2 regions of the Sphingobium aromaticiconvertens genome follow, and region 2 is predicted to be linked to the other one. Evidence: predicted binding sites of a transcription regulator. Region 2 holds the regulator's gene; the other holds the start of a gene.
The links. Region 2 encodes LexA, which represses DNA repair genes until DNA is damaged. Its sites were predicted from a motif close to GTTCCNCNCTTGTTCT; they were not measured.
Positions count from the first base shown of each region.

Region 1 (3,466 bases), 2.2 Mb from region 2:
CGGAAGAGGCGCATGAGCGCGGGCGCATCGCGCATCGGCTGGCCGGTTTCGACCCGTAGCGGGAAGGCGAGGCCGTCGCTGCGGAAGAACAGGGCTTCGAACCGGCGACCGCCCTGCGCGCGTTCGGTGAGTTGCTGCGCGGCTTCTTCCGTCAGGCTTTCCAATACGGCCAGCGCATAATCGGTGCTGCCGACCGGCTCGGCGAAGCGCCGTTCCAGACGGATGGCGGCGCGGGGGCGGCGCGGGGCCATCGGCCGGGTGGCAAGGCCCAGCAGGCGGTGGAGCGCATCGATCGCCTCCTCACCGAAGCGGGCGGCGAGCGTGGCGGCGGGGCGGGCGGCGATGTCGCCGACGGTCCGCAGGCCCGCGCGGCGCAGGGCAGTGGCGCTTTCGGGATCAAGGCGCAGCGCTTCGACGGGCAGGCGGCGGACGGCGCTGTCCTCGTCCGGCGCGGGGGCGGGATAGCGGGCGAGGGCGTGCGCGGCCTCCGCCGTGCTGCCGAAGGCCAGGCGAACACGCATCCCCCGCCGTTCCAGCCGGTCGGTCAGATCGTTGGCAAGAGCGCCCTCGCCATCCCAAAGATGGGTGCAGCCGGTGACGTCCAGCATCAGCCCCTGGGGAGAATCGAGGCTGGCGAGCGGGGTGTAGCGGGCGCAGCCATCGCATAATCGCTCCAGCCAGTCCTGATCGGCATGGTCGTCGGCGTCGAAGGCGCGCAGGGTCGGCTCGCGGGCGCGGGCGTCGGCCAGCGTCATGGCGGGGGTCAGGCCGATGGCGAGGGCGTCTTCGTCCAGGCAGGCAAGGCGCATCGCCCCGCGCACGCTCTCGACGATGACGGCGGGGCCATCGCCCATGCCTTCACCCGCCCCTTGCCAAAGGTCAGGCCGCGCGATCCGCAGCCGGTCGAGCGGCAGGAACGGGAACCACAGCGCCAGATAGCGCCGCCCCGTCCCCTCCAGTCTCTCTTCCATCATGCTCGCTTCCACGGTCATAGTCTCCAAAACTGCCGCGCCGGGCCTGCCATTCCACGCGCCAGTGCAGGCCGTCCGGTCCCGCCCGCCGTCGTAATAAAGTAAGGTCGAAGGCGCTGTGCCCCGGGGCGTCGCCGGGCAGCGGCGCGGAGGGGGCAGCGGCCACCTGCCAGCGGGTTTCCGCCGCACTGGGGACCGGATCGCCGCCGATCCGCGCCATCAGGGCGGTGACGCCCGATCCCTCCGCCGCCAGCACCAGTCGTCGCGTGGCGGTCAGGTCGATGAGCGGCTGGCGACCGCGCACTTCCACTATCACCGCTCCCAGCGCCGGACAGCGCAGGCCGTCGAGCGCGGCCTGAAGCAACGAGGCCGTGTCGGTCAGGACACCCAGTAACAGCCGCTCGGGGGCAATGCCGATCGCCGCGAGGCCGGGACCATAGGGCGCGCCGTCCATCCGCGCCGATCCCTCGCCACGCAGCCAGAGTAGCGGCCTGCCCCCTCTTTCCCCGCAATCTTCTCCCGCCGCTAGTTGCGCCAGCAGCAGCGCCATGCCCGTGCCCGCCCCGGCCTCCTGCCCGTCCGCAAACAGCTCGTGCAGCCGCCCGCGCGCCAGCCCGCCGCCCAGCGCCGCGTCCAGCCCCGGATGGCCGGTCGCGAATCGATCGGCCACTTGTTCTGGCGCTTTGCGGTCCAGTGCGGCTATGGTCCGTCGCAATGCGGCAAGGCTGTTTGACGACTCGCTCATCCATATGTTCCCTATATGTTCTATTTTGGCGCAAAGGACGGGTCTGTCAATGTCCGACGTTGCGGAGAGGCGGATCGCGCTCTAGGTCATGTTCCGCGATCTGGCTTTACTGGCCTGCCGGATTGGAGTCGTCATAGCTTCAAGTCGTCACAGGGGGGCGGCTTGCCACCTTTTTCCACCCACGAGTTGTCCTGCCCCTTGTTAGTCTCTGCCCTTTCCCGCTTTCACGATATGCGCCGCAGCCCACTTGGCCGGCGGGCTTTGTCGTTGCTGCTGGCGTTGGCCATCCATGTCCTGCTGATCCTGATGCTGCTGACGCTGGCACCCGAAATCATCCAGCCAAAGAAGGAACAGCGTAATCCGGTGAGCTTCACGCTGGCGCCCTCGCCGTCACCAAAACCGGCGGCGGCAGCGAAAAAAAACGTGAAAAAGCCGCAGGCCAGCGGCGGCGCGCCCAAGGTCGTCACGCGCGAAGCGCCGCAGAAGAAGGCGGAAGATCAGCCTACGCCCGACCTGCCCTTCATCCAGTTAAGCCGAGACGATCTGGCCTCCGGCGACATCGGCAAGATGGCCAAGCGCGGCGATGGCGGCAGCGGCGCGGGGCAGGGCAAGGACAGTGGCCTTGCCTATGGACCGGGTGAAGGGCCGGGTGGCGAACAATTGTTCAACGCCGACTGGTATCGGCGACCGACCAATGCGGAACTGGCTACCTATATGCCCGCCAATGCGCCGCGCTCCGGCTATGGTCTGGTTGCGTGCCAGACGGTCGAGCGCTTTCATGTCGAAAATTGCCGTGTGCTGGGTGAGCAGCCGCTGGGATCTGGCTTTGGCCGCGCGGTGCGGCTGGCCGCCTGGCAGTTTCTGGTCAGGCCACCCAGCGTAGGCGGACGTCCGCAGGTGGGGGCATGGGTCAGGATCAAGATCGATTATACGGAAGGCGTCGCCCAATGAAGGGTCCTGCATGTGTCAAAAAGGTCGCAGACCGGTCATTTTCGCCACGGCGATTTGCATAAGCTGTCCGCAGCGGTAAGAGGCGGTCAAACCGAAGGGAATTCGCGATAATGGCCAGACCGGACGCATGGCGCCTCAGCCCCGAAGCTTATGCCTTTGTCACTACTCTCGACACCCGCTTTGCGGACCTGGACACGATGGGGCATGTCAACAATGTCGCCATCTCCGCGATGTTCGAAACGGCGCGTATCCGCTTTCACCATCATATGGGGCGACACCCGCAGGAACAGGGTGTGCGCTGGATGGTTGCGGCGGTGTCGCTCAACTATGTGGCGGAATCGCACTTTCCCTACCCCTTCGATATTCACTGCGCGATCGGCCATATCGGCACGACCAGTTGGACCATCTCGTCCGCCGCCTTTCAAAAGGGCGAGTGCGTGGCGACCTGCGACACGACGGTCGTGACTCATGGTGCGGAGGGACGTCGCCAGATTGCGGAGACGCTGCGCGAGGCGATGCAGGCGAATTTCCTCAAACAGCCGGGTTGAGGGCAGGCGTCGCGCGAGCGATGCCGAATAGCCGCTCCCCGTGCGCCTCAGGTCGAAACGATGCTGGCCAAAAGGGCGGCGTTGCGATTGAAATGATGGCCACCGGGCACTACGACATGCCGGGCGATCCCATGAGGGATAAGCGGGCAGGCGCTGTCCTTTTCCTGGGCACCCTGCACGCACCGTATGGTCATGCCCCTCAACTGGACGACCGCCGGAATGGTGGGCAGTTGTTGGTCGGAGGACAGGCC
Region 1 covers NZ_JBANRJ010000001.1:1,264,542-1,268,007, forward strand. Annotated here, with positions in the region: gene WFR25_RS06065 (Y-family DNA polymerase) at 1-974, opposite strand, end outside; gene WFR25_RS06070 (ImuA family protein) at 880-1,716, opposite strand; gene WFR25_RS06075 (hypothetical protein) at 1,984-2,667, shown strand; gene WFR25_RS06080 (acyl-CoA thioesterase) at 2,778-3,215, shown strand; gene WFR25_RS06085 (AcvB/VirJ family lysyl-phosphatidylglycerol hydrolase) at 3,263-3,466, opposite strand, start outside.
Region 1: the regulator LexA is predicted to act here: its motif matches at 1,723-1,738, upstream of WFR25_RS06070 (ImuA family protein).

Region 2 (3,466 bases):
ATGAGCCTGCTGCCCGTCGCAGAAGCGCAGGCGCGCCTGCTGGCACTGGGCCGCCGCCTCCCATCGCACTCCGTTGCCGCCGCACAAGGCGTAGGCCGATGGCTGACAGACGACATCATCGCCCTGCGTAGCCAGCCATGGGCGGACCTTTCCGCCATGGACGGCTATGCAATCCGCGCTGCTGAATGGCCCGGCCCGTGGCGACTGTCAGGCGAGAGTGCCGCAGGACAGGCCATCCCCACACCACTTGCGCCGGGCGAAACCTGCCGCATCTTCACCGGCGCGCCCGTGCCACCGGGCGCCGACGCCATATTGATCCAGGAAAATGCCGAACGCATCGGCGACCAGATCAGCGGACTTCCAAACGCTCCGGCATCGGGCCAGCATGTCCGTCCGGCGGGGTCGGATTTCCGTGAATCCACGGTTCTTCTGCGCGCTGGCACATGCCTGAACCCCGCCCATATTGGCCTTGCCGTGCTGGGCGGCCATGGCCTGTTGCCGGTCGCGCGCAAGGTTCGCGTCGCCCTTTTGTCCACCGGTAACGAATTGGTGGCGGCAGGACAGCCCATCGCGCCGGGCCAGTTGCCCTCCTCCAACGCCGTCATGCTGCCCGCGATGCTCGCGGGCCTGCCCTGCGAAGTCATCGACCTTGGCATCGTGCCAGATGACCTTGCCGCCATGATGGCTGCATTCGATCGCGTGCGCGAAGCTGACATCATCGTTTCGACAGGCGGCGCGTCGGTCGGCGATCATGATCTCGTTCGTCCAGCCTTCGCTGCGGTCGGCGGCACGCTCGATTTCTGGAAGATCGCAATGCGCCCCGGCAAGCCGCTGATCGCCGGAACCCTGGACAGCGCCGTTTTTCTGGGCCTGCCGGGCAATCCTGTCTCGGCGTTCGTCACGGCCTTTCTCTTCCTGCTCCCACTGGTCCGCCATATGAGCGGCGCACCCCAGCCCCTTCCCCGACAGATCGAAGCAATCATCGACGCACCCCTGGCCCCGACCGCCGAACGGGACGAATATCTCCGCGCCTTCCATCGCGGCGACCGGATCGTCGCCCTCACCGCGCAGGACAGTGCGGCCACCGCCTCCCTTGCCGACGCCGACTGCCTGATCCTGCGCCCCGCAAAATCGCCCGCCGCCAAAGCAGGCGATGCAGTCATCACCCTGCCGCTGACCTGACAGGATAATCACCCAAACGCTTGACTTGCCTCCTTCCGTTTCCTATGCGTTCTTCATTCGTTCCAGATATGCGAGGGACAAAGGCGATGTTGACGGCAAAACAGCAGGAACTGCTTCTCTTCATTCATCATCGACTGGAGGAAGGCGGCGTGTCTCCCTCTTTCGAGGAAATGAAGGAAGCGCTCGATCTGCGCTCAAAATCGGGCATTCACCGTCTTATTAACGCCCTGGAAGAACGGGGCTTCATCCGTCGCCTCGCCAATCGAGCGCGCGCGCTGGAAGTATTGAAACTGCCCGAAGCGATGAACCGGACATCCCGATCCGCGCTCGTACCAAGCGTGCCGCAACTTGCGCCCAAGACCCCCTCCCAAATCCCCGTCGCCGCCAATGACGTGATCGAAATTCCGCTGCACGGCCGCATTGCGGCGGGCGTGCCGATCGAGGCGATGGAGGGGCAGACGATGCTCTCCGTTCCCGCCGCCTTGCTGGGTTCAGGCGATCATTATGCGCTGGAAGTATCCGGCGATTCGATGATGGAGGCAGGCATTCTCGATGGCGACTTCGCTCTTATCCAGCGCACCGACGTCGCGCGCGAGGGACAGATCGTCGTCGCGTTGATTGACGAAGCCGAAGCAACGCTCAAATATTTCCGGCGCGAAGGCGCGCAGGTCCGGCTCGATCCGGCCAATAGTGCCTATCAGCCGCAAGTCTATGATTCGGCTCAGGTACGAATCCAGGGCAAGCTCGCGGGCCTGTTGCGCCGCTATAATTGAGGACTGGCCTGTAACGATGGCCCGCCAATCGGACGGCGCAGGGGACGTGGTGGCGGGATTGGCGGCAACCAGGGATGGGTGTCGCCCTCCGGCCTGACCCGATCAACCCTGCCCGTCTTCAGGCTTATCGCGATCCCGCCCGTCCGTGCCAGCATCCGTCGGTCGATCTTCAGCCAGCGTGAGCGACAGGAACGGGGCAGCCAGCGATCGCTGACGACGATGTCGACAATCGCGCAATCTTTCGCCAATATCCGCGGGTCGATCATCGCCTTGCTGCGCGTCACCAGCAATTGCCAGCGCCGCTCACCACGCCGCATCGTCGCAGCACACAGATCCGGGTTGCACCGGGCCTGCGGCATATCCGCAAGAGCGGACAATGTGCCATCATAGCCCACGCTCTCGGCCAATGCATCGCGCACATAATCACCCGCCCGCGCACGCAGTAACGCCATGCCGCCGTCGGGCAGGCGCAGGGCGACATGCCGTCCGTCGCTCGTGACCAGCAGGTCAGGCGACGGCGTCAGCACGATGATCGCCGTTCCGATCAACACCGGCGCCAGCCCCAACCAGCGCACCGATCCGCGCCACAACAGACACCACAGCCCCCCGCCCACAATTGCGGCGAAGACGAGATGCGAAAAGGCCGGCGCCAGCACGACCGCCATCGGGCTGGCCGCGACCCGGTGCGCCAGCGCCAGCAACAGGTCCAAAGAGTGCGTCACCACCCACCAGGCAGGCGCGCCCAGCCCGATCACATCCAGCGCCAGAGCCAGAGCCTCAAACGGCATGACGATAAAGGTCGTCAGCGGGATCGCGATCAGATTGGCAAAAGCACCCAGCATTCCCGCCTGATGGAAATGATAGAGCGCGATCGGCGCCAGCACGATCTCCACAGCAAAGCCAGTCAACAGCAACGCCGCGATGCCCCGCAGTCCCTTTGCCACCCACCCCTCATCCCGCGCCGCGGTCAGCGCGCGATAGCGACGGCTGCTCGACAGCGCGACCAGTGCCACCACCGCGGCGAAGCTCATCTGGAAACTGGGGCCGATCAGGCTATCCGGCCAAAAGACCAGCACGACCAACGCTCCCGCCGCCACCAATCGCAAGGTTATCGCATCGCGGCCCATCGCCATCCCGCCCAGCACCAGCAACGCTGCTACACAGGACCGGATCGTCGGCACCTCAGCCCCGGTCAGCAATGTGTAGCCAAGGCCTCCCAGCGCTCCGCAACCCGCCGCGATCAGCATCAGGGGCAAGTGTAGCGCTGCCCATCGACTCAGCGCCGCCAGTCGCAACGTCATCAGCATGACGGCCCCGATCAGCGCGGTTACATGCAGGCCGCTGATCGACAGCAGATGCGCCAGCCCGCTGCGGCGCATGGCCTGTGCATCCGCTTCAGGTATCGCACCCTGATCGCCGGTCGCCAGCGCCATTGCGATGCCACCTGCTCCGCCCGCCACCTGCCCATGGATATGTGTCGACAATCTGGCGCGCAAAGAGGCGCTGCCTTC
Region 2 covers NZ_JBANRJ010000001.1:3,500,091-3,503,556, forward strand. Annotated here, with positions in the region: gene WFR25_RS16655 (molybdopterin molybdotransferase MoeA) at 1-1,182, shown strand; gene lexA (transcriptional repressor LexA) at 1,269-1,955, shown strand; gene WFR25_RS16665 (ComEC/Rec2 family competence protein) at 1,946-3,466, opposite strand, start outside.